4 regions of the Selenomonas sputigena ATCC 35185 genome follow, and region 1 is predicted to be linked to each of the others. Evidence: riboswitches for the same ligand, from Rfam matches in the RefSeq annotation. Region 1 holds a riboswitch; each other region holds the start of a gene.
What was found. A riboswitch is a leader RNA that binds a small molecule or an ion and turns the genes downstream of it on or off. The one in region 1 is predicted to bind cobalamin.

Region 1 (8,055 bases):
GCCTTGGGCTTGACCGCTTGGTTTTCCCAGTCAAAGGAGATGTTTTTCCATCATGAAAAGCGAGTATTTGCGGGGCATTGCCTACGCTCTGCTCTTTGCCGTTCCCGCATACGTCCTCGGGAAGTTCTTCCCCATCATTGGCGGGCCTGTCTTCGGCATCCTCCTCGGCATGTGCTTCGCGCGCCTTGCGCGTCCGAAGAACTTCGAGGCGGGCATCAGCTTCACGGGCAAGAAGATCCTGCAGTATGCGATCATCCTCTTGGGCTTCGAGATGAACCTCTACCATGTTCTGTCGGTCGGCTCGCAGTCGCTCGCCGTCATGGCGTCGACGCTCGCGACGGCATTTTTCGTCGCCTGGGGCGCGGGCAGGCTCTTGGGCGTCGAGGGTGATGCACGGACGCTCATCGGCGCGGGCACGGCGATCTGCGGCGGCTCTGCCATCGCAGCGGTCGCGCCCGTCATCGGCGCGAAGGACAAGGACATCGTCTTTTCCATCTCGACGATCTTCCTCTTCAACGTGATCGCGGTCTTCATCTTCCCCTTCCTCGGACACTTCATGGGCATGAGCGACCTCGGCTTCGGCATGTGGGCGGGCACGGCGATCAACGATACCTCGTCCGTCGTCGCGGCCGGCTACTCCTACAGCCACGAGGCAGGCAGCTATGCGACGATCGTCAAGCTCACGCGTGCGCTGTGCATCGTGCCCGTGTGCCTTGCCTTCGCGCTCTTCGCGGCACGCGATTCCAAGGCGGAGGGAAAGGGATTCAGCCTCAAGCGCATCTTCCCCATGTTCATCCTGTGGTTCGTCGTCGCCTCCATCGTCAATACGACGGGCGTCTTGCCCGAAGCGCTCTCGCACTTCCTCGGGGAAGCGGGCAAGTTCGCCATCGTGCTCGCCATGAGCGCCATCGGTCTCAACACGGATTTCGGGGCGCTCCTCAAGAACGGCGTGCGCCCCATCACGCTCGGTCTTTTCTGCTGGATCGCCGTCGCCGTCGTCTCGCTCATCGTGCAGCATTTCATCGGCATCATTTGATACACGTTTGCAGAAAAAGACCGCGAGACTGTACACGGGAAGGCGGCTTCTTTTCAAACGGCACGGACATATCGTGCGCCTGATTCGTTATCCACACTGTCCACAATCCTGTGGATAAGTTCTGCACAGAGCGGCTGATTGTTGATTTTCTTGAGAAATCGGCGACTTTTCCACAGGGTTTATGCACAAAGTGGACAAATCTGGGGATAAGTCAGGGAGATATCCATCTTGGAAGGAGGCTCTATGGTATCCGAATGGGAAATACTCGTGCGGCTGACGCTTTCGTGCGTTCTCGGCGGCGTCATCGGCTACGAGAGGCAGTCGCGCCGCAAGTCGGCGGGGCTTCGCACGAACATGCTCGTGTGCCTTGGCTCGTGCCTCGTCATGCTCATCTCGACGGCGATCTACCAGGGCGTCGAGGGCAGGACGAACGCCGATCCTGCACGCCTTGCGGCGCAGGTCGTTTCCGGCATCGGCTTCTTGGGTGCGGGCGCGATCATGAAGGAGGGGCTGACAGTCACGGGACTGACGACGGCCGCCTGCCTCTGGGTCGTCGCGGGCGTCGGCCTCGCCGTCGGCGGCGGCTACTACACGGCGGCTCTTCTGGCGACGGGACTCGTCTTCGTGACGCTCGGCGCGCTTTCGCGCATCGACGAGTGGGTGCTGCACGATAACCACATCCTCTTGACGGTCTTCACGCGCGACCTGCCCGGCCAGATCGTGCACATCAACGAATGCCTGGAGGATATGAGCCTCACCGTGCATACGGTCAAGACGATGCGCTCGCATGACAGCGACCATGCTCTCGTGTTGGAATTCGAGCTTTTCAACCACGCGAAGGTCAAGGGCGTCGCGCTCGCCGAAGCCGTCAGCCGCATCGAGGGCGTCACGGGTGTCAATATCGCCTGAGAGAAAGAGTCGCCGTCCTGAGACGCCTCCAAGCTAGGCGGTTTGCCCTGCAAGGCGCGGCACGATGGTATTCTCGGTCGATTAGACGCAAAGGAAAGAATTTGCTATAATGAAGTGGCCATAAGACAGTTCCGCGCTTTTCCAAGAGAAAATCTCTTGGAGGAATTGCTCCTAATATCTATATTTTATGAAAGGGTGTGGAAACCTTGAATCTTTCTGTACGCATCTTTATCGCGCTCATCCTCGCAGTCGTCGTCGGACTTGCCGTGGGAGAAGAGTACATCGGCTTCATCAACTGGTGGATCGCGCCGATCGGCACGATCTTCATCAACCTCATCAAGATGATGATCGTGCCCGTCGTCTTCTCGTCGCTGATCGTCGGCGTCACAAGCCTCGGTGACACGAAGACGCTCGGGCGCATCAGCGCCAAGGCGGTCGGCATCTACTTGTCGACGACGGCGATCGCCATCGTCATCGGCTTCGCCGTCGCGGGCGTCATCCATCCGGGCGTGGGCCTTGCCTTGAGCGGCACGGCGCCCGAGGTGAAGGAAGCGCCATCCATCATGCAGGTCTTCGTCAACATGATCCCGACGAATCCCGTCGCATCGATGGCGAAGGGCGACATCCTGCCCGTCATCATCTTCGCGCTCTTCATCGGCGTCTCTATCACGCAGGTTGGCGGCGAACGCGGCACGAAGCTCATCGGCTTCTTCGATGCCTGTGCCGAGGTCTGCTACAAGGCGATCGGCACGATCATGTCGTTCGCGCCGTACGGCGTCTTCGCGCTCCTCCTGCCTGTCGTCGCAAAGAACGGGCCGAAGGTGTTGCTGCCGCTCCTTTCCGTCATCGTCTGCGCCTTCATCGGCAGCGTCATCCATGCGGTTCTCGTATACTCGACGATGGCTTCCGTCTTCGGCAAGATGACTCCCGTGAAGTTCTTCCGCGGCATGTCGGAAGCGATGATGCTCGCGTTTACGACGTGTTCGAGTTCGGGCACGCTGCCGGTCAACATGAAGAACTGCGAGGAGAAGCTCGGCGTCTCGCGCAAGATCTCGTCCTTCGTCCTGCCTCTGGGCGCGACGATCAACATGGACGGCACGGCGCTCTACATGGGCGTGTGCTCGCTCTTCATCGCGAACGTCTTCGGCATCGATCTCACATTCCAGCAGATGGCGATGATCGTCCTCACGGGCACGCTCGCCTCCATCGGTACGGCAGGCGTGCCGGGCGCGGGTCTCATCATGCTCGCGATGGTTCTGCAGGCGGCGCAGCTGCCGTTTGAAGGCCTTGCTCTCGTTGCCGGCATCGACCGCATCCTCGACATGATCCGCACATGCCTCAACGTCACGGGCGATGGCGCTGTCGCCGTCGTCGTCGCGGCATCCGAAGGCGAACATTCCTCATCGAAGAACTAAGGAGAATGCCATGCGGCACGGTCTTGCAAGGATTCTGACGCGCGTTCTTCTTTTCGCCCTTCTCACGGCGGTTCTTCCTTTGTCTGCAAATGCGGCAGAGAGTGCGGCGGCTTCTGCCGCCAAAGTCGCAGCCGGTGAGAATGCGGCTGTCAAGGCTGCAGCCGCCGAAAAGGGGGCTGACGCAAAATCTTCGACGGAAAGCGCGGCCGACCCAAAGGCGGCGTCCGGGAAGGAGATGCTTCCCGCGCCGCTCGGCCAGCGTCATATCGTGCTGCTGCGTCCCGTCGTGCCGCGCTCGATGCCGCCCGAGGTCATCGAGGAGATGAAGTCGCGTTTCGTGCGCGACTTCCGCGTGCCGCTCAATGAGACGCTGCGCGCCGTGGTCTATGCGGGCGACGATGGCGTGCAGCAGGCGATGAAGATCATCTACGACGGCAAGGGAAAGCTTGAGGAGCGTGTGCGTGAAGCCGCCGAGGCGACGGACGCCGACTACATCGCGGGTTTCGTCGTCACGAATTATGGGGAGTCCTCCTACCGCAACTGGAAGGGCGACCTCATCCTGCACAGCTACGTCAGTCTGCAGCTCGTCGGCTACGATCGCGAGCGCGATCTCGTCATCGACCTGCCTGCTTCGCGCAGCTACAACGGCGAGTACACGAGAAGCGGCACGGCGCGCATCCTCGCGCTCTTCGAGCTTGACCGCTTGATGGACGAGGCGAACTTTTCCTCGACGCTCTTTCCCGTCACGGACTGGATCGACAAGCCGCGCGGGAAGAGTGCGGTAAAATGATACAGATGAACCCCCGATGGATATGCCATCGGGGGTTTTGTTATGATGTGGCAGTCTGTGGCTAGATCTGTCTGATTGGGTGTTTCATGCGGCTTTTTTCACTTTTCCTACTTTTTCTCGCCGAACTGCGCAAGCGCCTCGGAGAAGTCCTCGACGAGTTCGACCGCGCCCGTGTATTCGCCGTTCTCGTCGTAGATGGCGAGATAGCGCACGCCGACGGGCTTGCCTTTGATGTAGCGGTAGATCTCCATGCGATCGCGCTTCTTCGCCTTGAAATCGGCGACGAGCTGCTCGATGATCGGCACGATGTTGGCGGGATGGCAGTTGTAGACCTTGCTCCCTAAAGCGATGCGCGGGCGCGCGAAGACCTGCCCGGGATTCGAGAAGAAGCGCAGCATCTCGTCCTTGTCGATGTAGGTGATGTCGACGGGCAGGAGGTTCAAGATGGCTTCCAGCTCCTTGCAGCCGATTTCGCCCGTCGATAGCCGCACCTTGCCCGAGGCGATCATCTTGCGCTCTTTCGCTTCTGCCTTTGCAACATAGGCGTCGCCCTCCGCCCACTTCGGTGCATCCTTGATGAACGCGACACCGAATTCCGGCATGTCACGGTAAATCATGAGCCAATCTTCTTCAGAGAAGAAGCGCAGTGTCAGCGGGAAGAGGATCTTCTCTTCCTTGTAGATCATGTCACGGATGCGCTGGAAGAAGGCCGAATAGCGCTCCTCCTCGCCGCCGATTCCATCGCCGAGCGACTTCATGAGTGCGCGAAGCTCCGCCTTGATCTCGTCGTCGACGCCCCACATGACGCCTGAAGGCCCCGTCACGCCGTAGCGGTAGAGGAGCGTCATGAGCAGAGACTCCTTCTTGCCGTAGTGCGAGTAGATCGCGTGCAGTTCGCCGAGACCGCGGCTCAAGCCGGGCATGTCGCTCGCCTCCAAGGCGGCGGACAGGCGATCGAGGAGTTCGGACAGGCCCTTGTTTTCGAGGTTCAATACCGTGAGCGGATGTCCGTCAGGCAGATCCTGCACTTCGGGTGCGGCATCCGCAGCAGGTGTTGTGCCGCCAATATGCCCGTGGAAGAGTGCCGAGTGCACGTCGCAGAGCTTCTGCACCTCGTGAATCGGCGTGCCGCCTTCGATGAGCTGCTGCTCGGCGGCGGAAATCTCCTCGGCTGAAACGCTCGCGAAGTCCTTGATGAAATCTTTGCGTACCGTCTCCAGCGACTCGCCCGCCGAAAGGCGCTCTAAGAAGCCCTTGAGCACAGCCGCGCGTCCCGTCGCCTCTCCGTCCGTCGCGCCTGTCGCCGCAGCCGCATGGGTGCAGCCGCAGCCGTCTTCGCCGTGCACATGGGGATGCGGCTCGTGCGTACCGCAAGAGCCGCACGCGTGCGCCGCAGCAGCTTCGTCCTGTTTGATCGTGAAACCGCGTGCCTCCAGCTCGCGCACGACGTCTTCCAGCTTCATTCCTTTGATCGCCACTCCCTTGGGCACGGTCATGACGCGGCCCATGACGTTCAAGACCATCGGATTCGTGATTTCCTTGAAGCCGATCTCCGCCATGGCCTGCTGAAATTCCGGAAATTCCTCGACAAGTTCCGCCACCGTTTTATTGAAGTCCAATTCCTTTTTCATATCGATCTCTCCTGTTCCAAATCTGAATGCGTTTCTCATTGCAGTCATTATAGCAGATAGGGATTGCGCTTGTCGTCATATTTGTTACGGGTTTTGGAGCAGCATTTGTTTAGTTTGGTATTGACAATGCCTGTGATGCATGATATTCTTTGGCGGAAGGATTGTTATGAAGAAATAAAAATTCTATATTTGGGTCAGGTGTCGCAAGACTTAATAGGGAAGTCGGTTGAAGCCGGCGCGGTCACGCCACTGTAACAGGGAGCACGCTGCAAAATGCCACTGAGGAAACTTGGGAAGGTGCAGCCGTGCGATGAACTGGAGCCAGGAGAACTGCCTGATCAACAATCACCGTTTGAACCTGCGAGCGATGGGGAGGAGATTTTGGCGGCAGCAAGCCCATGCCTTTTGCTAGACCGAGGCACAGCGTACAGCCATTGACGGAAGTTTTTGCACAGCCCCTCCTTTTTCGCGCACGAAAGGAGGGGTTGTGTTTTATTTTTGGAAATTGTGCGTGTAGTTTACTAGATGAGGAAAGGGAGTTCTGCAAAATGAATCCATGGAAAAAGAAATGCCTGACGCTTGCCGTCATCTGTTCCGTTATGGGAACAACCCAAGTGTATGCGGCGGAAAAAAGTGCTGAGACGACGAACACAGCAGTTGATTCGACGACGGTGTCCACGGAAACTTCGTCCGCGGCGGAGGGGCATGACCTCGGAGAGACGACCGTCACGGCGACGAGAGTCGCGGAACCTGTCAACAAAGTTCCCGCCAACGTCACCGTCATCACAGCGAAAGAACTTGAAAAGAGGCATGTCTTCAGTTTGCGCGAAGCGCTTGCGAGGGAGGCAGGCATCTATGTTGCGCCGACGGCAGAAGTGAAGGATGGCTTGGAGTTGCGTGGATTTAGTGGCCCGAACATCCTTGTCATGTACAATGGACAGCAGCTCAACACGGCCTTTGACGGCGGCGTCAATTGGGATTCCATCCCGCTCAGTGACATCGAGCGCATCGAGATCGTGCGCGGAGCTAGTTCCTCGCTCTACGGCGGTCATGCTGTCGCCGGTGTCATCAACATCATTACGAAGAAACCGAAAAAGCCGGAGAATCCCGAGCAGCAGCTCCTTCATGGCAAGATTGAAGTCTCTCACGGCAGCAACAACACATGGCAGCGCGGCATGCAGGTCACGGGCGGCGACGGTAAGCTCGACTTCCGTCTCGGTTACGAAAAACGTACATCGGATGGCTGGGTTGGGCACTATGCCACGACGGACGAGTGGTATGATACAGGCGTTACTCCGGATGCGACGGGCGTATTTCCGAAGCTTTCTGATGGTGAATATATCGTAGGCAGCCGTGGTGCAAGAAAAAAATCAAGTGAAAATGTCTTCTTTGACATGAATTACGACTTTGATGCCAACCGTTCGTTCAGCTACACCTATATGCACAATTCTTATAAGTATTCTTACCATGACCCCATCACTTATTTGCGTGATGCGAGCGGAAATCCTACATTTTCTGGGACGGTACTCTTGCCGAATGGCAATTATATCAGCGTCTCGCCAGGGGATTTTCTCGGCTATATGGGAAAGCGCGAGCAAGACGTCCACAAATTGCGCTATGAGGATAAGAAAAACTCTTTCACGGCGAACATCGGCTATAGCGACACCACGAAGGATGGTTATTCCGGTGCCTCGCGGCGCGCTACAAGCATCGATTGGACGGGATTGGGAAACCGAGCGGAATATCCTACGAAGAACTACAATATAGAAGCGCAAAAGAAATGGACGATTAAGAATCATACGCTGCTTGCAGGCTTTGCATGGATGAAAGACAAGATGCGCTATCGTGCCGTTGATCTTCATCATTGGAAGGATTGGAGTTCAGAATATGGCGATCCATACGCACAGAGCGGTGGCTCCATCATCTCCACAGCTCTTTTCGTGCAGGATGAGTTAGAACTTGATCCGCGTTGGCGGCTGCAGGTCGGTCTGCGTTATGACCGCTTCGATAAGAAGGATGGCTATTCCTACATCGATGATGTACGCAAAGATTATGAAGACACGGCCTTCAATGCCTGGAGTCCAAAATTCGCTGTGACCTATGAGCCGCAAAAGGACACGATGATTTATGCCAGCTTTGGCAAATCATTCAATCCGCCGTCGATTTATCGTCTTTATCGCCGTGCGGGAGACGACCCGCGTTCCATCAAGGCCAATCCTGATCTGACGCCGGAAAAATCTACGACGTACGAACTGGGAATGAAACAGAAGATCA
Region 2 (8,055 bases), 860 kb from region 1:
CATTCGTTTTGTGGACGCTGTGCGCCGCCTGCTCATCGAGAAGAAAAGGCGCTCCCCTTACTCTTCGAGGGGGAGCGCCTTTTTCCATACTTTTGCGAGATCGTCGAAGCGCCAGCGCGCGTTGGCGGCGCTCGTCGAGGGCAGTGCATGAAAGGTGAGATCGTCGCGTTTTAGAAGTGGCTTGTTGGCACGGCGAAAAGTATCGGCCGATTTGCCGCCGTTCAGGCAGAAGGTGGAGAGGCGCGGATAATGCGCGAGGAGCGCGGTGAAGTCGTTGGGCTTTGCCGCGCGAATCGCTGAGTCCAAGCTGCCTTCGCGCTCGCACGAGGCGATGGAGTCCCAAAGCGCGATATGGTGGCGGAGCAGCATCTGAAGCCGTGCCGCATAGTCCTGCGGCGGCTCACCGCCCTCCAACAGATACGCCATGAGCCGCCAGAAGCGATTCTGCGGGTAGGCGTAGTATTGCTGCGCCCTGAGCGACGCCGCGCCCGGCATCGAGCCGAGAATGATATGCGTGCAGTTTGCGTCGATGCTCGGAGGAAAGCCGACGCAGGTGAAGGGAGAAGCGGGCATGAGCAGGACTCCTTTGCAGTGGAATTTGACGAATCTGCCTTTACGTCGTATAATAAGCGTAGAAAGGGTGCTACTGGTAACGGTCAGCCCGAGACAGTTTTAAAGGATTGAGAATCCCCGCCTAACTTTTGTCGGAGCAGGCGGGGATTCTTACGCTTTTAACGCTACGATGCAAATCGTAACGAGAAACACCAACGATAAAAAATCGTACAGGGTTATAAGCAGCGCCCTGCTGAGCCGTCCAAGAAGCAAGTCCAAAGGGCGCGGCTGATTGGCAAACGGCTCGTATGCGAAAACGTCCCAAGAATGCAAGCGCAAAGCGCGCCGCATGATTGGCTGACGTTGACCGCCAAGGAGGGCTAAGAATCGACCGCCACCGTTGTAGTAGCACCGTCTATATTATAGCACACATCCAATATTCATGGGAAGATTCCCGAAAAGGAAGCGCCTTAAGGAATTCTCCGATTCTTTCGACATAGAAATTGGAGGTGTTTTCTATGAACATGATCGAGAAACTTGGCGGACATGGCCTCGCATCTGCTGTAGGCGCGGTGCACAAGAAGAAGTCCGAGGCGGCACAGGATGCTTTTTCCGCCATCCTGCGGCAGATGGAAACGGGCGGCGGTGCGCCTCGCGGCGAAAATTCTGGCGATAAGAACGAGGAAGAAACGACGACCGTGACGAAGGTGATGGCAGACGGTTCCGTGCTCGTCACCGTCTATCGTGGGACGGAAATCATTTCGGAGAACAAGACGAAGGCAACGACTGCCGAGAAGGATTCAACGGTCATCAGCACGAGGACAGAGCACATTGGGGGCGTGAAAGAAGCTGAGTTGAACGGTCGAACTGGTGCTGCGAGCGGAGCGAGTGCAGCGATGCTTCTGCAGTCGTTGGGCTGAGGATAGCTTTCATAAGAGACGAAGCGAAGGGGCTGCCAAAAGGCAGCCCCTTGTCGTTCTCGCCGAAGTGCATTGACAAGCCATAAGTTTTGCGGTAGCATAGGCGGTGAATCAGTGTATTCATAATTTCATGAAGGACAGCGGAAAATCTCCGCTGTGGAGCAGGTACCCGCAAGGGTTTAAAAGAAAATCCGGATATGCCGGAGCGGTCCCGCCACTGTGAGGGGAGCGAAGCTGCAAGGATGTCACTGGGGCGTTGTCCTGGGAAGGCGCAGCCGAGCGATGAACCGAGCCAGGAGAACTGCCTGCTTGACAATCACCGTTTGACCTGCGATCGATGGGAAGGGGATTCTTCTGTGCCTGTGTGCGCCTTCGTGCCGCTGCAGGAGGGAGCTTTTCTCTTCGAGGGAGGAAGGCTCTTTTTTATGGATGATTTTCCTCGCAGAAAGTTGGATTTCACCGCTATCGAAGCTCTGTCACAGGCGGTGGGAGGAGGAAAGGGTTTGAAGAAAAGTTTCTTTGTCCTAGTCATAGTCGTCGTTTGCCTGCTGCTGACGGCGTGCCGTACAGCGCCGGAGGCGGCGCAAGGCGGTGCGGGAAGCTATACGGTCACGGACAGCCAAGGGACGGTCGTCACCGTGCCGGCAAAGCCGCATCGCATCGTCACGCTTTCGATGAGCACGGACGAGGTCATGCTCGGTCTCGTGCCGCCCGAGGATATGGCGGCGGTAAACGGCCTCCTCGATGACCCCGTAAGTTCGAATGTTGTGGAGCTTGCGAAGAAGGTGGAAAAGCGCGTCGGCAATCCGACAGTGGAAGAACTCGTCGCACTCTCGCCCGATCTCGTCATCGTGCCTGACTGGGGGGATCTCGCCATCGTGCCGTCGCTTCGTGAAGCGGGGCTTACCGTCGTCGTCTGCAAGGGCGCGAGGAATCTCGCCGAGATCAAGGAGACGATCGTGCTTCTCGCACAGGCGGCAGGCGTGTCCGAGCGCGGGGAGAAGCTCCTTGCGATGATGGACGAGCATCTCAAAGGCATAGAGAAGAAGGTCAGCGCCATCCCCGAGAGCGAGCGCAAGACCGTCGTCTTGATTTCCTTGATGTCGGGTTATGGCGGCATCGGCTCCAGCTTTGACGACGCCTGCCGTTATGCGGGCGTGAAGAACGGCAGGTCGGCGCTCGGCATCCGCGACGGGCAAGTCATGACGAAGGAGCAGCTCGTCGAGATCAATCCAGACATCCTCTTCGTACCGACGTACAATGACCATGGGAAATTCGACGTCGACAAGTTCCGCAAGGAATACTTCGACGACCCATCCCTGCAAACGGTCAAGGCCATCCGCGAGCATCGCCTCGAAGAACCGACGGAAGCCTACATCTACAACTGTTCGCAGGACTTCGTGCTCGGCGTGCAGGAAATCGCCTATTGCGCATACGGAGACGCCTTCGCCCAAGGGCGTGAAGAGCATCTCTCGGCGGTGGAATAGAAGAGTACTTTTATGTAATTTCAGGAGGATTTTTTCATGGACGCAATTATGACAGGCATAGAGTTTTTCCACAAGGGCGGCTCCATCATGTATGTACTGCTCCTTTGCTCGATCTTCGTCGTGACGATCGGCATCGAGCGTGCGATGTACTTTTCGCGCATGGACACAGGACGCGCCTTTACGCGGGAGTTTTATCAGTGCATGGCGAACGATGATTTTGCGGGGGCGAGGAAACTTGCCGAAGATCATCGCGGGGCGCTTGCCAACATTCTTTTCGGGGCGATGAAGCTCGTAAAGAAGGATTCGTCTCGCGTCTCCTCCTACATGGAGATTCAGTCGGGCATCGTGCTGTCGAAGCTTAGGAAGCGTCTCTATTATTTGAGCGTCATCGTGACGATGGCGCCGCTTCTGGGACTTCTCGGCACGATCAGCGGCATGATCTCGGCATTTTCCGTGTTCAACCTTCAGTCGGGACAGGCGACGGCGATCACGGGCGGCGTCGGCGAGGCTTTGATCGCGACTGCCATGGGGCTTTGTGTCGCCATCATCGCACTCTCCGTGCACGCGTACTTCACGCAGCGCATTGAGAGCATTGTGACGGATATGGAGCAGTGCTTCTCACTTGTCGAGGGTGCGAAGGATGCGCTTTCTTCCAATGAGGGGGCGGCGCGATGAGGCTCAGGGACAGGAGGGGCTTCGACAAGCCCGAGATCATCATCATCCCGATGATTGACATCATGTTCTTCCTTCTCGTCTTCTTCATGCTCAGCACGCTCTACATGGTGAATCTCAAGACTGTCGACGTCAATATGCCGAAGGCGGCAAACGTGGAAACGCAGATGCGCGTGACTTATGTCGTCACGATGAAGAAGGACGGCAGCCTTTTCCTTGAGGATCAGCCCATCGCGGAAAAGACGCTTCTTGAGCGCGCCAAGGCGGAGAATGCGAGAAACGGCAACTTCTCCCTCGTGCTGCGCGCCGACCAGGACATTGACTATGGCATGGTCTATGCGCTCCTCGACAAGTTCAAGGGGGCGGGCATCACGCGTTTCGGACTTGCCGGCGAAAGTGCAGGGGGCAAGTGACGTATGGAGAATACGAGAGATAAGTACAAGGCTCTCCTCGCGTCTCTCGGTGTGCATCTCATCATCTTTTTTATCGCGGCGGCTGTCGGCGTCTTTTCCATGGCGACGATGAAAGAGAAGAGCGATAACGTCGAGGTCGTCATCTATGACGAGGCGCAGGATGAGGGAAGCGAAGGCGGCGGCTCGCCGCCGCAGGTAGAAGCGGCGCCGGCCGTCGACGAGGTCGTGATACCCGACAAGACTTTGCCTCCGATCGATCAGAAGCCTCCCGAAGAGTCGGATAAGCCGAGTCAGAAGCGAGAAGCGCGTGCGGGCAATCCACTGGGACAAGGCGGTGAAGGAAAAGGCGTCGGCACGGGCATCGGCGATGGCAAGGGGCCGGGCACGGGCGGCACGGGGACGGGAGTCAGCCAGTCTGAGCCACCGCCTGAGCCGCCGCCCCCGCCACCTCCTCCGCCGCCCAAGGAGCGCATCGAGGCGAGCCTTCGCTCGGAAGCGCGACCTGACTATCCTCCTGATCTCATCGAGGAAGATGTCGAAGGCAGCGTTACGATCAAGATCTTCGTTGCGTCCGACGGCTCGATCGAAGATGTCGCCGTCATCTCGTCCTCGGGCTACGCCGAGATGGACAGTGCGGCGGTAGCGGCAGGCTACCGCTTCACGTTCAATCCCGGTGACGGCGGTGCGCGCGGCGTCTGGACGAAGACGTTTCATTTCCGTTTGAATTGAATTTATGAAAGAAGGATATATTTTGCAAAGCGAGAAGAAGAAGATGCTCACACTCGCCATCGCGGCTGCATTTATGGCGACATCCGCCCCCGCTTGGGCGGCGCAAATGCCGCAGCAGACGAGTGAGGCAGCAAAGGAAGAGTCTTCTGCTGCGCCAGTGGCAGCGGCAGAAGACGATCATGCGCTCGAAGATACCGTCGTGACGGCGACGCGCCGCGAAAAGCGCGACATTGACGTGCCGGCGGCAACCGTGGTCATCACAGGCGAGGCCATCAAGGAGAGCGGCGCCGCCGATGCGGCGGACGCGCTCGCCAAGGTCAACGGCTTCGCCTACAAATCCTTCGGCCCTTCCGGTGCTTCGATGGGAACGATGAACAACGAGCTGAACGTGCGCGGCTTCAAGAGCGGCACGCTCGTACTCATGAATGGCAGTCCCATCTCATGGCGCGGCAAGTACAACCTCGACCAGATCCCTGCCGACCAAATCGAGCGCATCGAGGTCGTCAAAGGCTCGGGATCCGTCCTCTACGGCAGCGAAGCGATGAGCGGCATCGTGAACATCATCACGAAGAAGGGCGCGAGCAATGCGGCGCATGTCGGCTTCGGCAATTTCGGACAGCGCCAGTACGGTGTGAGCGCAGGCGACGAGCGCTTCGGCGTCTACTACAATTACGACAAGTGGGGGCATCTGAACGGCCTTGCCGAGACAGATGTCATATCTGCGAAGTTCAACGGCTCGACGCGCACCGACTTGCGCGATGTGGAGAAGACGAGCGCGGGATTGACATATCATATCAATCCTCAGCTTGATTTCCTCTTCGGCTATTACAAGACGGAAGCGACCTATCTGCGCTTCGTCGACCGCGTGGATCGAACCTCCTCGGGCGTGCGCCTCGGCGACCCGTTCCATGCACGCACCTACACGACGGAGCAATACGTGAGTCAGCTCAATTACCATGATCATGCGTGGAAGGGCAGCCTCTACTTCAATACGGGGACGGTGGAAGCTAAGGGGCCGACAGAGATTTCGCGCACGGGTGCGAAAACGCCCGGCGATTGGTACAACACGCGTGAGCGCAATACGACGTACGGCGTCGATCTGCAGCGCACATGGAAGCCCGATCCGAAGGCGACCGCCGTACTCGGATTCAGTTTGGAACACGAACTCTACAAGGCGCTCCCTGCGCCGTCGACGAAGAACCCCGCGAGCTATATGCGCAACAACTGGGGCGTGTTCGGACAATGGGAGCAGAAGTTCACAGAGCGCGACACGGGCATCTTCGGCATGCGCGAGACGTGGACGACAGCGGCGATGCGCGATGAGAACTACCATAATTTCAGCGCTTCCGGTCAGTGGCTGCACAAGCTCGACCACGAAAACAGCCTCTATCTTTCCGTCAGCCAGTCCTTCGTCATGCCGAAGTTCGCGCAGATGTATGGTGCGAGCAGCCGACTCGTGCCCGCGCCGGATTTGAAGCCGCAGACGGGTGTTACCTACGAGATTGGCTGGAAGGCGAAGCACGCAGGGCATACATGGAAGGCGGCGCTCTTTCACATGGACGTGAAGGACAACATCACGGCGACATGGAAACCGCGGGATAATAGGTATCAATACACGAATGAAGATTTTCGCAACACGGGACTGGAACTTTCGTGCGAGACGCAAGGAAAGCACGGCTTTTCGTGGAACTGGGGAGTCACATGGCAGAACCCCGAGACGAAGGGCAGCAAGGGCACGGATTGGGAACGCACCTTTGGCAAGCTGCAGCTTACGGGCGGCGTTCTCTACAAGAGGGGCAAGTGGAGCTCGTCGCTCACAGGCTCTTACCTTGCAGGCCGCGTGCAGTCGCCTTCGAGCGAGCCGTCCTATGCGTGCAAGCCGTACTTCCTCACGAGTTGGAGCACGGCGTACCGTCCCGACGATAGAAGCGAGATACGCCTGACCGTGGAAAACGTGCTCGACCGCGCGGATGTGACTTCGCATACGGGTGCGAACTACCGCGTTGCGCCGACGAACTTCATGCTGAGCTGCAACTATACATTTTGAGGAGAGTTTCTGATTTCCCCGTGGATAGAGTGACTGGAAAAGGTACGGCAGAAAAACTTTGGGGAGGTGAAGCATAGGCACAGAAAAACGTAGATTGGCTGTTTTTACTGTTGTATAGGAGAAGGAGTGTATTTTCGTGAAGTTGAAAAAGATTGCCGCAAGTTTGCTGCTGGGCGCGACGCTCGCCGCTGGGAGCGCCGTATGCGGCGCGGAAGGGCTCGATTGGATCACGCCGCAGGACATGTCGCTCGGCGGCGTAGAGCCGGGGATGTCGCTCGACTATGTGGAGAGCATCTACGGACCAATGAAAGACGTGCAGTCGCATTACGTCGATCATCTCTTCGGCTATGGCGACACCGTGAAGATCGTGCCCTCGGCGGACGGCATGAGCGTGAAGTCCGTCCTCGTCAAGGGAAACAACGGCTGGGCGACGCCCGCAGGCGTGACCGTCGGCATGGACGCCTCGATCCTGCAGAAGATTTACGGCACGGGTGCAGTCGACTCGACGAAGCATAAGAAACACCGTATGCCGGGCTACGACTACTACACGTATTGGCAGACAGACAATCCGTTTCACTATCTGACCTTCGGCGTCAAGAATGGCAAGATCGCCTTCATCAAGGTCGGTTTGATGCAGAAATAAGATATGGAGATCCGCATAGAGATCTCGAAAAAATCGCTTGATGATGCCGTCGTTATTTCGCATCGTTTGTAAGGGAGGAACCCATCATGATGGAAAAGGAATGGTTGCTGAACAATCCACATCTGACGGCGGAAAAGATGAGCCCGATTGAGGAGCGCATCCCTGCGGCTCGCGCGGAGGTGCATGAAGGTCTTTCGCGTGCGAAAGGCATCCTCGGGGAAGAGGGCTACAAGAAGTACCTCGCGCCGCTGCAGAATCTCGCGAAGAGCGGCACGACGCTCCTCGTCACGGTGCGCACAGCGCGTGAGCGCACGATGCTCGTGAAGGAGTGCCTGCCTGCTTTGAAGGAAGCCTTCGGTGCAAACGTCGTCAAGGTCGTTGCCGTCTGATATGGGCGATGAGGAAATGCACACGCAGCAGTTGACGCAGGAAGAGCGCGAGCGGTATTCGCGCCAGATGCTGCTTGCGGGCGTTGGCGAGGCGGGGCAGCAGAAGCTTCTCGCCTCGAAGGTTTTGATTGTAGGCGCGGGCGGGCTTGGCTCGCCTGCGGCGATGTATCTCGTGGCATCGGGCGTCGGCGAGATCGGCGTTG
Region 3 (8,055 bases), 380 kb from region 1:
GAACTCATGCCTATGTAGCTTATACCGAGTATTTCCTGACCCCGACGCCGAATCAGCTCTATGCGCCGACATATGGCAATCCGAACCTCAAGCCCGAGTCCGGCGATACGCGGGAGATCGGTATTGCGCATGATTTTGGCAAAGGACTGAATGTTGCAGCGCACTACTATTGGCGTCATTCCAAGGATCGTATCGGCTTTCATCCCGTGACATATCAGAATATCAACGTTGGCGATGAGGATGCACATGGCTGGGATCTGCAGCTTGCGAAGCGCTTTGACTCACATGTGAGTGCACGCCTTGGCTATACGAACACGCATGTTGGTAAGACCGAACAGCGCAAAGCAAATGTTGATGGTTATTTGCCGACGCATCAGTGGAATATCGGTGTGGATTACAAGAATCGGAGATTCGACGCATCCTTGATGGCACGCGCCATGATTGACCGTCCGGGTCCCGTGGACAACGCTTTCCCGGAGACGTCGTACTGGGTCTGCGATTTCGGCATGAACTATAAGATCATGGAAACGACGAAGGTCTATCTCAAGGTCAACAATCTCTTCGATAAGTTCTATGCTGAGCGTTCCAATGTGAACTACGGTGGAGCCGGTCAGTGGTGGACGGCTCCGGGACGCAGCTTTGTCGTCGGCGTGGAGCATAGCTTCTAAATATTAAAAAATAATTAAACATATACCTTACGGCTATTCATATTGTTTGATTTATGATATGATAAATGCGTATAGGTTATAAAAGAAAAGAGGAGGCGCTTCTGCTGGTTACGGCATGGCTTTTGAGAGCTTTCCAAGAGCCAAGACAACTTCATACCACAAGAAATGGAAGCCGCAAGGCTGAGTGTGGGGAATCCGGTGTGAATCCGGAGCTGTTCCGCAACTGTATGGGGAGTCCTGCCATCGTACGTCTCTCACAAAGAGATGGCAGGATGATGAGCTAAGTCAGAGTGCCGCCTGTTTTCTTTTCGTCACGTCACTTGCGCGATACAAGATGGCGCGTAGCAGGCCAAGGAGTTTGGGCTGTCGTTTGACAGTTCTCATTTTCATGGAAGGCTATGTGTTCTTTTTGTGTCGCGTTTTTTTGTTGGAGTGCTGTCAAGGGAGGCGATGGCAATGGTGTTGGAAAGGCTGAGAACCTGTTAGAAAGGCTGGCAGGCCGGTAAGCGGTTTGAGAGTATTTATGGCGCGGACTGCGCCGCTGAGAAACATGGCAGAGAAAAGAAGTCGCTGAAGAAAGCGATTTCACAGAACAAAGGAGAGATAAAGATATGAGGAAAAAAGCGCGTCTGAAGCAACTGACTTTAGGCATTGCCGCAGCCTTGCTGGCAGGCTCATGGCAAGTGCCGGCGTGGGCGGCAGAGCAGGGACCGATCAAGGAAGATACGACGCTGACGGCGGATACCGAGGTCAAGGCAGATAAGAATACGATCAAGTGGAATATTGTGAATGGCGCATCGGCTGTTTATGCGAACAGCTCGCTTACGCTCGATATGGCAGGGCACGATCTCAAACTGGATATTCGCAATCTAAAGAATGAGAATAATCGCGCCTCGGGACTTCATATTCGCCCTAATGCAACGTTAACTGTTCATAGCGATAAGAACAATGCCAGTGCGGCAAACCGTCTCATCACCATCAATGCCCATGGAAACTGGAAGGATGCCGATCAGCATGGCGGTGCGACAAGCGGCATTCGGTTCGACGAATATGCAAAAAAACCGATGAAAGCGGATATCCATGCAGATGTGCAGATCAATGAGCTTTGGGCAGGCAGAGAATTTGCCCGCGGCATTTGGGCGCCGGGTAAAGCGACGCTCAATCTGGATGGCACGTTCACGATAAAACCGGGAGCCGTCTACCATTATTGGACGGAAGCCGGACTGGGGAACGTGAAATCACCGAGTACGTATGGTATTCATGTGACAGGAGAGAGTAATACGCTGAATATTCGTCGCGTGGATATTGACGATCCGAAGATCCAGCGCGGCATTCAGTTTGGTGATGAATTCAATTCTGCTAAAGACAGCGTTCTGCGCATCGGCGGCGGCAAGCTGAAGATTGCCGACAACAAGGCGCGCGATCAATGGTTGATGTGGGTGAAGGGATCGAGCAAAACCTATTTCAATGTGAATGAGGCGGGCACCGATGCTGCGGATCAAAAGACGGAGCTGGCAGGTCCCATTCATACGGAAAACGGCGGCGAAGTCTACCTCGGCCTTAATGGAGCGGATTCCAAATGGCTCGGCGGTACGGAAGCTGGCGCAACGGGAAAGACGACGCTCTTTTTGAAGAACGGCGCGACGTGGGATACGATGAACGGCGGGCGCGGCACGCGGCTTGCCCGACTCTCAAGCACGAATGGCAATGAGGGAAACATTTTCCAAAATGATGCAGGCAAGCTGACGATTGACGACTATGCGGGTCGGCAAAAGATCTACTACAGTCATACGGGCGGCGACGGCACAGACACATCGCACTACACGGCAGGTGATACGCACATCAAAAAGGCGGCGGCGAACTCTTTCGTCACGATGGTGACGGACCGCACAAATCCTGCAGCGAATGAAGAACAGATTCATAAAACGCTCAACGCACTCGCAGGTAAGCTCTACTACGATGCAGCAAAGAGCGGGGAAGACCATCTCACGGGTCGGGCAATGCTCGCGGAAGGCTTGACGGCATCTTCGGCAGAAGTCAAGGTCGAGCGCATGAAGTTCTCTGCGACGACTGGGCAAGGCAGCACGGACGGTACGCCCGCTGCTCCCTTGCCGCCTGTTACGCCGCCAGGCACGACGCCTGGACAGCCATCTACGCCGCCCGCTTCTGCCGTGCTGGATACGACGCAGCAGATTGCAGAAGTCGGTTTTGACAGCATGGATCTGAGCGAGAAGTGGAAGAATGATGGCTACGGCGATGACAACGGGCACTATACCTTTGACAAGGACGTCATCATTCGCACGAAGGCGAGCGACAACAAGGTGATCCCTGCGCAGCGATATTATACGGGCGGTATCGTGGTTGATGAGGAGGCTCCTGAAGGGCCTGTCACTGTCGATATGAAGGCTCATAGGCTGACGCTGAACAGTACGGCGGACTCGGATGAAAGATATGCGAGCGGTATCGTGGCGACTGCCGGAAATCTGGAAATCAAGCGTGCGGGCGGCATCGATATCAATATTACGGGCAGCAAGCGCTCAGAACACGGCATCTATGCCATGGCAACCAGTCGCAGAGATGGCCGTATCGTCATAGAAAACGACGATACAGCACCGCATGCAGTTAAGATTCGCAATACATCGAGCGGGGAAAAAGGCAACGCCATCACGGCAAAAGGTGCATCATCGAGAAGCGCCCTCGTCGACATCAAGGGGCTTGTCGATATCGAGCAGGATAAGGAAAATCTTCTCTATGCCTCGAATGACGGCGAAATCCGTATCGGCGGCGGACGCATGATGGCCGGAGCGAATGCGAAAGCCGTGCATATCACGAGGCAAGGCAAGGTATTCATCAATGCGAGAAGCGCCGGTGACGGCGTTGACGCTGCTTCGACGGAGCGCGATGTCAAGGTCGAAGGCAACGTGTTGCTTGAGGGCAATGGCGGCGTCTTCGGTGCAGCGCTCAATACGGAACAGTCCTACATCAAGGGAAAGATTGGCAGCTCGGGCAGCGGGAGTACTCGTCTTCTGCTGGCAAATGGTGCGCGTTGGGATAATCAGTCGGTCGGTATCGGCGGCGATACGATTGGCAGGAGTCATTTGACACATTTGAAGTCGGACGGCGGCGCGATTCACCAGAATGATACGCAGGATCTCACCATTGACAAGTTCGAAGGCAAAGCAAAGCTGTTCTATAAGCATGAAAGCGACGGCACGGACACCGCCCATTACAAAGCGGGCGACACGCATATCAAGAGTGCGGCGGAAAATGCTGAAATCACGGTCGCCACAGATGCTGATCGTGTGAATCTGTCGGACGATGCTGCGGTCCATAAGACGCTGAACGCGCTTGCGGGCAAGCTCTACTACGATGCTGCCGCTACCGAGCGCCATCTCAAGGGCAAGGCAATGATCGCCGAAGGACTGACTGCTTCATCGGCGTCGAAGAAGTTGGAGGATATCACCTTCAAAGCAAATGGACAGGGAAGCGTCAAGGAAGATATCGGCGAAGGACGTCAGATTGCGGAGGGCGACTGGAAAGGTGCAGTCCGTGAGCAGAAGTATTGGGACAAGAAGGGCGTTCGCAGCGGCTCGACCTACAGCTTCAGCAACGACGCTGCATTTTCTCCCAAGCTCAGCGACAATCCCGTCAAGGCGCTGAACGAGTACAGCCGCTATGATTTCGGTGGTATCTTGTGGGGCAAAGGAAAGAACGGCAGTATCCATATGAATGGGCATGCGCTGAATATTGATACCGGAGTCGGCAATGTCCGTACGCAATCGGGAGAGCGTCGCGGCGACGAGTCCACCGGCATTCTGGTGAACGGTGGTACGCTTGAGCTGAAGTCGCTCGGCAAGACGACGATTCAGGCGCACAACAACGGCATCCATCTGGTAGGTGATCAGAGGAAGGGGAATGCGAACCTCTATATCAAGAATCAGGCAGATGCAGATCATGCCGTGAAAATTATGTCTAAGGACAAGGGCATCTATCTCGAAAGCTACAACGGCGCTGCGCGGTTGGAAATCGACGGCATGGTCGATATTGATGCACCGAAAGGCGTGGTCGTCGATGGAGGCACGCTCACCATCGGCGGCGGCAGAATCGTCTCGAAGGGTGATGCGGCGCTTTATGTAAACTCGCCCGGTACGGCAAAGATCAATGCGACGATGGATGGTGAAGGTAACGTCGTCCCCATGCACGAGAATCGCGATGTGCAGATTGAGGGCGATATACAGGTGAAAGCAGGATCTGCCTCCGCTTATATCGGTCTGACGACGAAGAATTCCATCCTCAAGGGACTCTTTACTACCGATATGTACACATGGCCACAGAATAATTGGGAATTGGCGTCGGGCAATGGCTATCTCGTTCTCAAGAACGGTGGTACGTGGGAACATACGAAGTTCGGCACGGGCAGGGATAAGAATGGTACGGCGGAGCTGGGCGACAGCCGTGTCAGCCGCCTTAATGCCGACGGCGGCATCATCCGCCAGAAGGACAAGCGCAACATCCTCATCGACGACTTCCGCGGCAATATGAAGGTGATGTACGAGCATGAGAACGACGGTTCGAAAGCAGCGGACTACAAAGCGGGCGATGTCAAGATTGCGGCGGCAAAGCAAGGCTCCGAGGTCACGATGGTCACGGACAGCAAGAACATCACAACATCGGACGAAGCGCAAGTCCGAAGCGTGCTGGATGCACTCGCAGGCAAGCTCTATTATGATGGTGCAAGATCCGGTCTGCGAAACCTCAAGGGCAAGGCGATGATTGCTGAGGGACTGACGGCATCGTCAATTTCGAAGCGGCTGGCAGATATATCCTTCCGTTCGGACAGTGGCCAGGGGTATACGAATGATACCATAGAGAATGGGAACTACAAGAATTTCCACGGTCTGAATACCGGCATTGACCGCAACGACTATAAGCCGCTTACGTTTGATAATTTCTCCGGCAGTGCACGACTCTACTACAAGCATGTCAATGACGGCACGCAGACGGAGGACTATGGCAGCGATCCGGCCCATAAAGATCCCAACAAGTTCTACGGCGATACACATATCAAGCATGCTGCCGCGAACTCTTCGGTCACGATGGTGACGGACAGCAACGGTGTCAATCTCGGCGATGAGACTGCGGTGCGCAAGACGCTCAATGCGCTTGCAGGCAAGCTGTATTACGATGGTTACGTCAATGGTGAGCGCAATCTCAAGGGCAAGGCGATGATCGCTGAAGGGCTGACGGGATCTGCCGTTTCGCAGCAGATGGATCTCGACTACTGGCTGTCAAACGGGCGCGCTCATGTAAAGCCCAAAGATACAACTCCTTTGACGGGTGAAACGATTAAGAAGCAAATTGCCGAAGGCAATTTCGATACGAACGATACCAAGGCATATTGGAAAGGCAAGGGCGTTTACGACGGCAAGGGGAACTATACCTTCCATCGCGACATCAAGCTTGAGGTAAAGGCGGCGGATAAGCCCGTCACTTCGGCGAGGGACAATAAGTTCGGGACGATCTATTGGAACGGCGACGTTGAAGGTTCGATTGATATGACGGGGCATCGCCTCGACATCAAGGCAGGTCCCGGCGGTCATGGCCTTCTGCCGAACGAAGGCCCGCAGGCAGGCTGGGAGCGCACGCCGAATGCCATCACCGTCTACAGCGGCACGCTTACGATCAAGAATGTCAAGGGCATGAATATCGAGTCGGATCCGAAGGGCAGTCTCTACGGACGCGGCATCTTCGTCATGGGTTATCCGGGCGGTCCGGGACACATGAGCGGTCATGGAAAAGCAAAGCTTGTGATTGAGAACGACGACAAGATGGAAAATGCCGTCAAAATCCGCGTGAAGAATACAGGTGAGGATTTCGGTGCGATCGAAGCTCGCAAGAATATGGGCAGCGCGGAGGTCGATATCAAGGGACTCGTGGACATCGACTCGACGATGTGGCGTGCGATTGAGTCGCATGGTGCGAGAATCTCCATCGGCGGCGGCATTATCAAGGGTACTGATGTCGCGTCCATCGCTGCTTATGACCGTGGCACAGTATTCGTCAATTCTAAGTTTGATGGGAATGGCAATGTGGTCGCGACTTCGAATACGCGTCCTGTACAGATTACGGGCGATATCAGCTCGGAGGGCGATGGTCATATCGTCTTGGGATTGAATAATAAGAATTCCTTCTTCAAGGGAATGGTATCGACTGACATCAATGGGATTGACAAGCAGACGCAGAAATGGCGCTACAACCCCGGCAATGTTTCCATGCTGCTCGCCAACGGTGCAATATGGGAACATAAGCAGGTCGGCACTGGCTATCATCACAAGAAGGAAACCGGCTCTAGAGAAAAGGGCATTGCTATGGATAGCCGCGTCACTCGTCTGCAGGCAGACAAGGGCATCTTGAAGCAGAACGATCCGCACAAGATCACGATTGACAACTACTCCGGCAATATGCAGCTCGTCTATCAGCATGAAGGCGACGGCACGAAAGCCGAGCACTATAAGGCGGGCGATGTGCATATCAAGAAAGCGGCGGAGAATTCTTCGGTCACGATGGTGACGGACAGCAACGGTCTTACGTTGACGGACGAGACGCAAGTCTACAAGACGCTCAATGCACTCGCAGGAAAGCTCTACTACGACGGATATAAGACGGGGGAGAGGAATCTCAAAGGCGAGGCGATGATCTCTGAAGGTCTGGTCGCCTCATCCAAGACGCTGAAAAAGGCAAATATGGATTGGTCGGAAGCGAGCGGTCAAGGTTCGGTAAAGGCTCCGCAGCCACAGCCGAAGCCAGAGCCGCAGCCACAGCCAGAGCCGCAGCCGCAGCCACAGCCACAGCCACAGCCGAAGCCAGAGCCGCAGCCGAAGCCAGAGCCGCAGCCACAGCCACAGCCGAAGCCGCAGCCGAAGCCAGAGCCGCAGCCGAAGCCAGAGCCGAAACCGCAGCCGAAGCCGAAAATTGAGTATGGCGACTACGAGACGAAACTCATGAGCGGCGTCAAGTCGGCGATGACGGCATCGACGATGGCGTGGCGTGCCGAGGCGAACGACCTTATGAAGCGCATGGGCGATCTCAGACTTTCGCCAGAAGATGAGGGCGTTTGGGCGCGTGTCTACCGCGGCAAGTCGTCGAGCGACAAGGACAAGACGAACTTCGAGATGAACTACACGACGATCCAGGTCGGTTACGACAAGAAGGTTGGAGACGACTGGCGTGTCGGCGTTGCTGGAAGCTACATGAAGGGAACATCTTCCTTTGCAAAAGGCAATGGCGAAAACAAGGAAGGCAACCTCGGCATTTATGGCACATGGTCGGGCAAGAACGGCGAATATGTCGATCTCATTGCAAAGATCGGCAGACTCTCTAATGAGTA
Region 4 (8,055 bases), 370 kb from region 1:
GTAGACGTCCATCTCGTAGCTCGATCCTAGCGGCGTCCACATGTTATGGTAAAAGAGATTATAATTATAGCGGCTGCGGGAAAGGACCATCTGATTCTTCGAGGTATCGTCAATCTTCGCATTCCAGATCAAGTCTACATCAAAATGATCGTAGCGTCCTCGATTCTGCTTCAATCCCTGCTGCTTTTCATACAGCGCTTGATAGCGGTCTCCATCCTTGTAACTGCGCAGGTTGAGCACAAGGTACGAAGCCTTGCTGAGATCTTTGCCGAGGTGTATGTTGACGGAATCAGCGTCGAGTCCTGAAGGAACTTCATTGCCATGCCCATCTTTGAAGTCGTTGCTCTTGTCCTTCTGATACTTGAGCCGCCAATCAAGACCGTTCTCGCTGCCCTCGTAAGCAACACTGTAGAGCTGCTTGCCGAAGCTGCCATAAGCCGCCTCAACCGTCGCTTTCGCGTTCTTCGCCTTCTTCGTGATGATGTTGATGACGCCGCCCTTAGCATCCGAGCCGTAAAGCGTCGATGCCGAGCCGCGCAGCACCTCGATGCGGTCAATACCGCTGAGATCCTTCATCGCTGATGTCAGTGACGCCGCAAAGCCACCTGCATAATTCTGCTTCACACCATCAATGAGAACAACAACATCCTCCGAGCCATTGATATAGAACTTTGTGCTGTTATTATACCCTGCCGGCGCATACTGATTGACCGTAACGCCCGGGACATCGCGCAGAGCCTGCGTCAGATCCGTATAGTGGCGCTTTTCGAGATCCTTTCCCGTGATGACCGTGATATTTGCATTCGCCTTGAGCTCCTGTACCGGCGTGCGCGTCGCCGTGACGACCGTCTCGTCGAGCGAATGCTCCGATACGGCATCCTGCGTCGACTCCGCTTCTGCGGCAAACACTTGCCCCCCCGCAGGATACAAAGCAGCGAACGTAAGCGCCGCCGCCACCGTCGCGCCGAGTTTCTTCCTCGACCCTGTTCTTCCCATTTCAATCTCCTCCTAAAATTCTGCCCACAGACAAATTTATATTCAGCCGCCGCCCTTGCTTTATCGACGGATAAATACCGAGAATAGCACACATTCCCATTCCCATACAAAAAAGCCCTCCCTGCATCGCAGAAAGGGCACACTCCTATCACAATGGCACCGCAAAAGCCGCTTTGCCCAAAGGCAAATACGCTGCCGAAAATCTCCTTCCCATCGCTCGCAGGTCAAACGGTGATTGTCAATCAGGCAGTTCTCCTGGCTTCAGTTCATCACCTGTCTGCGCCTTCCCAAGGATTGACTCCTCAGTGACCATCTCAAGAAACACAAAGATTTTTCTCGTGCAGACCGGCTCGCTGCTACAGTGGCGGGACCGCTCCGGCATATACCGGATTCCCTATTAAGTCTTGCGACACCTGATCCAATCGGTATGAAGTTTTGCTAGTTTCCGAAAGATAGCGTAGCATTGAACAATACTCTTGTCAAGTAGGAATATCAGAAACTATGAATTTCTGCACTTCTGATCTTTAAGAAATCACCGACACATTCAGTTTCTATGAAATCGTATTCCGCAAAGCTTCTTGCTGTGTTTGCAGCTTTTCTTCCCAATCGGTACGCGAGCGCTGTATGAACTCGTGCACAAGATAGTCGGGGCAGATAAGATCGACGATGCGCCGCGCCGCATCCGTCTGAAACGGCTGATGGCGGTCGACCTGCAGGACGTATTCCATGGCTTCCTGCCAAGACAGGCTGCGATGCTCGCCCGCATGCTCCTCCATCATGCGCTTCGTATAGCTTCCCGAAAGCGATTGATGAAGATGCACGCCGTAGATTCGCTTGCCAAGTTCGCCAAGATTTCGATAAATCTCCTTCACATAGCGTGCACCATCTTCTTCGCTCGTGAGATCAGCATTCGTATTCATCAGATGCCCGACATCGAGCATGAAGCCCGTATCCGCATGGGAAACGCGCTCCAAAAGCGCACCTGCAAGCTGCGGCTTTTGAAATGTCAATCCCGGCCACCAGAGATTTTCAAAGAGTAGGCGCACACCCTGCGGTATCTCATCTGCGATCTCGTTGACAAGCTCGATTGTCCCTTCGATGACTTCTTCATCGGTATGAGCGAACTCGCGCGTATACATCTCCGAAGTCACATTGTGCGCGACATGAAAGACGAGATACTGCGGCCGACAAGTCGCCGCTTGGCGCAGATTCTCTTTCCAGCTTTCCACCCAGTCATCAACATCAAGAGAGCCATAGTAGGCGCGGATATTTTCCTCCGTGCCGAACTCTGCAAGGAGCGCAGCTTTATCCCCGCGCCAAAAATCCAGCCACGACGGCCAGAAAAGGAGATGTACGCCCTTGATATACGTGGGCGGATACATCGCTCGATCCCACGGCGCACAGAGCATGAATTCGATGCCATCGAGTCCGTAGCGCTGAATGAATTCATGGAGGGCTTCCGTTTTATTTTGCAGCAAATTCTCTATATCGCAGCCTGCATTCGATATATTCACCAGTTCCAGCATAAAATCTCCTGATTCATTATCGTCTGAAAAATTCCTTCATTTTGAAAAACATGGCAAGTTCAGTCTATCATAGACGGACATCCAACGTCAAGAATCTGGACGGAACGATATATATCATGGAATTTACTATGAAAGTCCAAGAAGTCAAGCCCGAAGGGCGCAGACGGATTGGTAAACTTTCATTAAGGGCGGCGCACAATGTCCACAAAGTGGACGTTTGTGCGTGTAGCTTATGCAATCCATAGGACTTTGCATAAATTAGATCCAACTCATGCAAAGCCATGCTCTTATATTTATGAAACTCTAGTCAAATTTCCTATCGTAGAGCAGCGCAGCGATCAGGACGACGAAGCACGAGCCGGCATTGTGCACGAGCGCACCCGTCGTAGGGTTGAGCTCCTGCATGAGAGACAGGACGATGGCAACAAAATTGATGCACATCGAGAGCGTGATGCTGAGCTTGATCGTCGTCGCCGTGGCATTGGCGAGGCGCTTGAGGTAGGTCACCTCGCCAACATCGTCGCGCATCAGCGCTATGTCAGCGGCTTCGACGGCGATATCGCTTCCCATCACGCCCATCGCCGCGCTGACGTCAGCACACTTCAAGGCGGGTGCGTCGTTCACGCCATCGCCAATCATCAGAACTTTGCGCCCCTTTTCCTGCAGGTTCCTGACGTGTGCGACCTTATCTTCGGGCAAAAGATCCGCATGGATCTCGTCGATGCCGACTTGGCTCGCAAAGTAGGCCGCGGTTTCCTTGTTGTCACCCGTCAGGAGCACGGTGCGCACATCCATAGTGTGCAGGCGCTCGACCATCGCCTTCGCCTCGGGACGCAGCGTATCGGAGAGGGCGAGCGCACCGATGCACCTCTCCCCTTCCGCCGCGAGCACGAGCGCCTTGCCTTCGGCGCGCAGGCGCTCCAAAGCTTCACGCATCGGCGCTTCCGGCATGACGCCGTTTTCCGCGAGAAAGCTCACGCTGCCGCACAAGAGTTTTCGCCCTGCGACCTTTGCCGAGACGCCCCTGCCCGCCGTCATGCGGAAATTCTCCGAAGGCGCAAGCGCGACGTCCTGCGCCTTCGCATGGGCGACGATCGCCTTGCCCAGCGGATGCTCGCTCCTCGCCTCAGCGGAGGCGACGATTTGGAGCAATTCCTCTTCACTGACAGTTTCAGCAAAGGGCAGGACATCGCTGACAGAGAGTTTGCCGCAGGTCAATGTGCCTGTCTTGTCGAAGGCGATCGTATCGACCTTGCCCATCTTTTCCAAGGTCTCGCCCGATTTGATGATGACACCGCGCTTCGTCGCCTGTCCGATCGCCGCCATGATCGCCGTGGGCGTCGCCAAGACGAGAGCGCACGGGCAGAAGACGACCAGCAGCGTGACTGCAATGATGATGTTCGCCGTCGCAGCATAGGCGCCGACGGCGAGCACGAGCACGATGGGAACGAGCCAGCTCGCCCAGCGGTCGGCGATGCGCTGCATCGGCGCCTGCTTATCCTCGGCTTCCTGCACCATGCGGATGAGCCTTTGCAGGGAGCTTGACTCGCCGACCTCCTTCACTTCGACATCGACCGAGCCAAAACAGTTGAGTGTGCCGCAGAAGATCTCTTCGCCCACACCCTTGTCGACGGGCAGGGATTCGCCCGTCATGACGGACTGATCGACGGAAGTCTCGCCTGCAAGAATCGTGCCGTCCACGGGAATCCGTTCGCCAGGCAGGATGCGCAGCACATCGCCGCGCACGATCTCTTCGAGCGCGATCATTTCCTCCCTGCCGTTTCGGATTCTCCGCCCCTGCGTCGGCGAAAGCGCGAGGAGATTCTTTAATCCCTTCTTCGCACGCTCCGTAATCGCCTCTTCGAGAAGTGCGCCGAGCGCCATGATGAAGGCGACCTCGCCCGCCGCGAAGAGATCGCCGATGGCGATCGCTGCAAACATCGCCATCGAGATCAGAAGCGCCGATGAGATCTTGCTGATGCCGCGATTGTAAATGATGCGCCAAACGGACAGGTAGAGCAGCGGAATGCCGCAGATGACGACCGTAACCCATGCGGGGTCGAACGGCAAAATCTGCATGGGCGCCGCTTCCGCGCCGAACTCCTCCATCACATGCGGCACGAGATCGAGCAGCAGGAATGCCGCCGCCACGAGCGTCATGGAAAGGCTCGCAAGAAAATCATTGAGCCTCTTGAGTAGCGCCGCACTTTGCAGTCTGTCGCAGCCATAGCCGCTTGGCTGCAAAGGTTTCTTTCCCTGTACCGCATTCGCCTCTGCCATAAAGATCCCCCATTTCCTTGACAAGATGACATCCTCTTGCGTACAATAAATGCAATAGAGAACATAGTGTTCTTTATTATTCTAAGCAGATGTCCGCAAGAAAACAACGGATGATTGAGGCGTCGCGTTTTTTACGGAACATCTCGATAAATTTGTACGGCGAAGGGGATTTATGGACAGACGACAGAAAAAGACGAGGGCGGCAATCTTTGCCGCTTTCAGCGAGCTTGCAGCGAAGAAGCGCTACAACAAGATCACGGTGCAGGAGATCATCGACAGCGCCGACATCGGACGCACGACCTTCTACGCGCACTTCGAGACGAAGGACGATCTCCTCAAGGCTCTTTGCGAGGAGCTTTTCGGCCACATCGTCGGCAGCGCGATGGACCGCACGCACACGCACGGGATGTACTCGGATGGCCAAGCGCCCCACTCCGTCTTCCTGCACCTCCTGCAGCATCTCGAAGAGAACGACAGCAATATCCTCGGACTGCTGTCATCTGCGAGCAGCGACATCTTCCTGCGCTATTTCAAGGACAGTTTGAAGGAGCTCGTGCGCCTGCACATCGTCGCGCACGGAAGGGAAAATCCCGCCGTGCCGCAGGATTTTCTCGTCAACCACATCACGGGCAGCTTCGTCGAAATGACACTGTGGTGGCTCAAGGGCGGCCGAAAGATGACGCCCGAAGATCTCGACCGCTGCTTTCGCGCCGTGATCGAGCCGATTCTCTAGCATGAAGGACGCAAGTATACTGGCTAGAAGAGATTTTTAATGCTATAATGACAGAAAGAAGGTGAGTTCGTGCAAAAAGAGGAACAGATTTCAGGAAAAGATCATACGCTTCCTTACCAAAATCCAATCTACGACCAACATGCCAAACGTCTGCTTTCACAAAGAGCCATCATGGCGCGCCTTCTCAAACGAACCGTACCAGAATTTGAAAAAGTCTCCATTTCCGACATCGCCGAAAAATACATCGAAGGCACGCCACAAATCAGTGAGATTCCTATCGACCGAGATAAGACGAATACGGTGAGAAAATCTCCTAAAGAAATCTTTGGCGATGCCACGGAAAACGTCGCCATCACCGAAGGTTGGATTCGCTTTGACATCTTATTTCGCGCACGCGCCCCCAAATCAGGAGAATTGATCACATTGATCGTCAACGTCGAGGCGCAGAGAACGCAGCGTAGGTCGAAACTCGGTTACGCACTTTTACGTCGTGCCATCTACTATGCCAGTCGCTTGATTTCCTCCCAAAAGGAAACCGAATTTACCGGGTCTTCCTACGATGATATCAAGAAAGTTTACAGCATCTGGCTCTGCATGGATTCCCCCAACGGCAAAAGCGCCATCAATCGCTACGAACTGAATGAACATCACATTCTTCACTGCCATAGGGAAAATCGCGTCGACTATGACTTGATAAGCATCATCACGATCCATCTTGGAGACGAGCAGCAGCTAAACGAGGATTGGCTCATCCGTTTTCTAAAAATCCTATTCAAGGATACAAAGACGTCTCCATCAGAAAAGAAGAACCTACTAAAAAATGAATTCGATCTTGATACGACTACAGATATAGAAGAGGAGTTGAAGACGATGTGCAACCTGAGTACAGGCATCTATGAGCAGGGCATGGAACACGGCATGGAACGCGGCATGGAGCGCGGTATGGAGCGCGGCATGGAGCGCGGCATAGAAAAGAATCGCTTAGATACAGCACTTTCTATGCTCAAAGAGAATCTTCCCCTCGATATGATTGCCCGAATTACAAACCTATCACTGGACAAGATCAAATCCTTGCAAAAAGAACATTCGATACATTGACAGTCCTCGCCCCTTTTGCTAAAATGGTACAGCAAGTCACGGAGAGGTGTCCGAGCGGTTTATGGAGCCGGTCTTGAAAACCGGTGATGCAGCGATGCACCGTGGGTTCGAATCCCACCCTCTCCGCCATGATGAAATAATTGACGCATAGATAAAAAGACGGTGCATGAATCTTCGGATTCATGCACCGTCTTTTTTGAGGTTGCTTATTTGTCGTAGGATGTCTTCGTCGCATCGAGACGCGCGATGGCGCGGAGCAGAGCCGCTTCGGCACGCTGGAGGTCGATCTCCTTCGACGCCGAGGCGCTGCGGAACGCTTCGATGCGCTCCTTCGCTCTCTGATAAGCGCGCTGGGCGCGGTTGATGTCGATGTCGATCGGCTCTTCGGCGGCCGAGGCGAGCACCGTGATCTTCTCGGGCTGCACTTCCATGAAGCCCCCGGAGACGGCGATGAGTTCTTCGCGATCGGGGAACTTCACATGCATGGCATGGGGCAGCAGCCCCGTGACAAGCGGCGCGTGATGCGGCAGGATGCCTAGCTCGCCGCCCGTCGAGCGCACGATGAGCATGGCGATGTCGTCGCTGTAGACAACCCGGTCGGGGGAGACAATTTCGAGCTTGATGGAAGCCACGAATCATCCCTCCTTTTTGATCTTGTCCGCTTTTTCGATGACCTCGTCGATGTTGCCGACCATGTAGAACGCGTTCTCGGGCAGATCGTCGTACTTGCCTTCGAGAATTTCTTTGAAGCCGCGAATCGTTTCCTTCAGCGGCACGTACTTGCCGGGCGAGCCCGTGAAGACTTCGGCGACGGCAAATGGCTGCGACAGGAAGCGCTGGATCTTACGCGCACGCGCAACGGTGAGCTTGTCCTCGTCGGAAAGCTCTTCCATGCCGAGAATCGCGATGATGTCCTGCAGTTCCTTGTACTTCTGAAGCACCGCCTGCACGCCGCGCGCGACTTCGTAGTGATCCTCGCCGATAACGTTCGGGTCGAGGATGCGCGAGGTGGAATCCAAAGGATCGACGGCGGGATAGATGCCGAGCTCGGCGATCTGGCGCGAAAGAACGGTCGTTGCATCGAGATGCGTGAACGTCGCTGCAGGCGCCGGGTCCGTCAAGTCGTCGGCAGGCACATAGACCGCCTGCACGGACGTGATCGATCCTTTCTTCGTCGAGGTGATGCGCTCCTGCAGAGCGCCGACGTCCGTCGTCAATGTCGGCTGGTAGCCGACGGCGGAAGGCATGCGGCCGAGAAGAGCCGAAACCTCGGAACCCGCCTGAATGAAGCGGAAGATGTTGTCGATGAAGAGCAGCACGTCCTGCCCCTGCACATCGCGGAAGTATTCCGCCATCGTCAGACCCGTCAGGGCGACGCGCATACGTGCTCCCGGCGGCTCGTTCATCTGACCGTAGACGAGC

Region 2: another riboswitch for cobalamin. It lies ahead of SELSP_RS06980 (ABC transporter substrate-binding protein); the one in region 1 lies ahead of SELSP_RS10935 (TonB-dependent receptor).
Region 3: another riboswitch for cobalamin. It lies ahead of SELSP_RS09270 (autotransporter outer membrane beta-barrel domain-containing protein); the one in region 1 lies ahead of SELSP_RS10935 (TonB-dependent receptor).
Region 4: another riboswitch for cobalamin. It lies ahead of SELSP_RS09275 (TonB-dependent receptor plug domain-containing protein); the one in region 1 lies ahead of SELSP_RS10935 (TonB-dependent receptor).

What each region holds. Positions count from the first base shown of each region.
Region 1 covers NC_015437.1:2,392,895-2,400,949, reverse strand. The annotation lists gene SELSP_RS10960 (YeiH family protein) at 53-1,036, shown strand; gene SELSP_RS10955 (MgtC/SapB family protein) at 1,280-1,945, shown strand; gene SELSP_RS10950 (dicarboxylate/amino acid:cation symporter) at 2,143-3,360, shown strand; gene SELSP_RS10945 (hypothetical protein) at 3,371-4,150, shown strand; gene SELSP_RS10940 (DUF438 domain-containing protein) at 4,258-5,781, opposite strand; cobalamin riboswitch at 5,961-6,133, shown strand; gene SELSP_RS10935 (TonB-dependent receptor) at 6,330-8,055, shown strand, end outside.
Region 2 covers NC_015437.1:1,529,632-1,537,686, reverse strand. The annotation lists gene SELSP_RS06990 (DNA-deoxyinosine glycosylase) at 58-573, opposite strand; gene SELSP_RS06985 (hypothetical protein) at 1,071-1,472, shown strand; cobalamin riboswitch at 1,619-1,795, shown strand; gene SELSP_RS06980 (ABC transporter substrate-binding protein) at 1,976-2,959, shown strand; gene SELSP_RS06975 (MotA/TolQ/ExbB proton channel family protein) at 2,996-3,634, shown strand; gene SELSP_RS06970 (ExbD/TolR family protein) at 3,631-4,044, shown strand; gene SELSP_RS06965 (energy transducer TonB) at 4,048-4,773, shown strand; gene SELSP_RS06960 (TonB-dependent receptor plug domain-containing protein) at 4,778-6,820, shown strand; gene SELSP_RS06955 (hypothetical protein) at 6,957-7,463, shown strand; gene SELSP_RS06950 (hypothetical protein) at 7,550-7,852, shown strand; gene SELSP_RS06945 (HesA/MoeB/ThiF family protein) at 7,854-8,055, shown strand, end outside.
Region 3 covers NC_015437.1:2,015,444-2,023,498, reverse strand. The annotation lists gene SELSP_RS09275 (TonB-dependent receptor plug domain-containing protein) at 1-668, shown strand, start outside; cobalamin riboswitch at 829-983, shown strand; gene SELSP_RS09270 (autotransporter outer membrane beta-barrel domain-containing protein) at 1,280-8,055, shown strand, end outside.
Region 4 covers NC_015437.1:2,023,770-2,031,824, forward strand. The annotation lists gene SELSP_RS09275 (TonB-dependent receptor plug domain-containing protein) at 1-996, opposite strand, end outside; cobalamin riboswitch at 1,225-1,428, opposite strand; gene SELSP_RS09280 (sugar phosphate isomerase/epimerase family protein) at 1,548-2,522, opposite strand; gene SELSP_RS09285 (heavy metal translocating P-type ATPase) at 2,826-4,802, opposite strand; gene SELSP_RS09290 (TetR/AcrR family transcriptional regulator) at 4,975-5,535, shown strand; gene SELSP_RS09295 (nuclease) at 5,605-6,633, shown strand; tRNA gene SELSP_RS09300 (tRNA-Ser) at 6,674-6,762, shown strand; gene SELSP_RS09305 (F0F1 ATP synthase subunit epsilon) at 6,840-7,265, opposite strand; gene atpD (F0F1 ATP synthase subunit beta) at 7,269-8,055, opposite strand, start outside.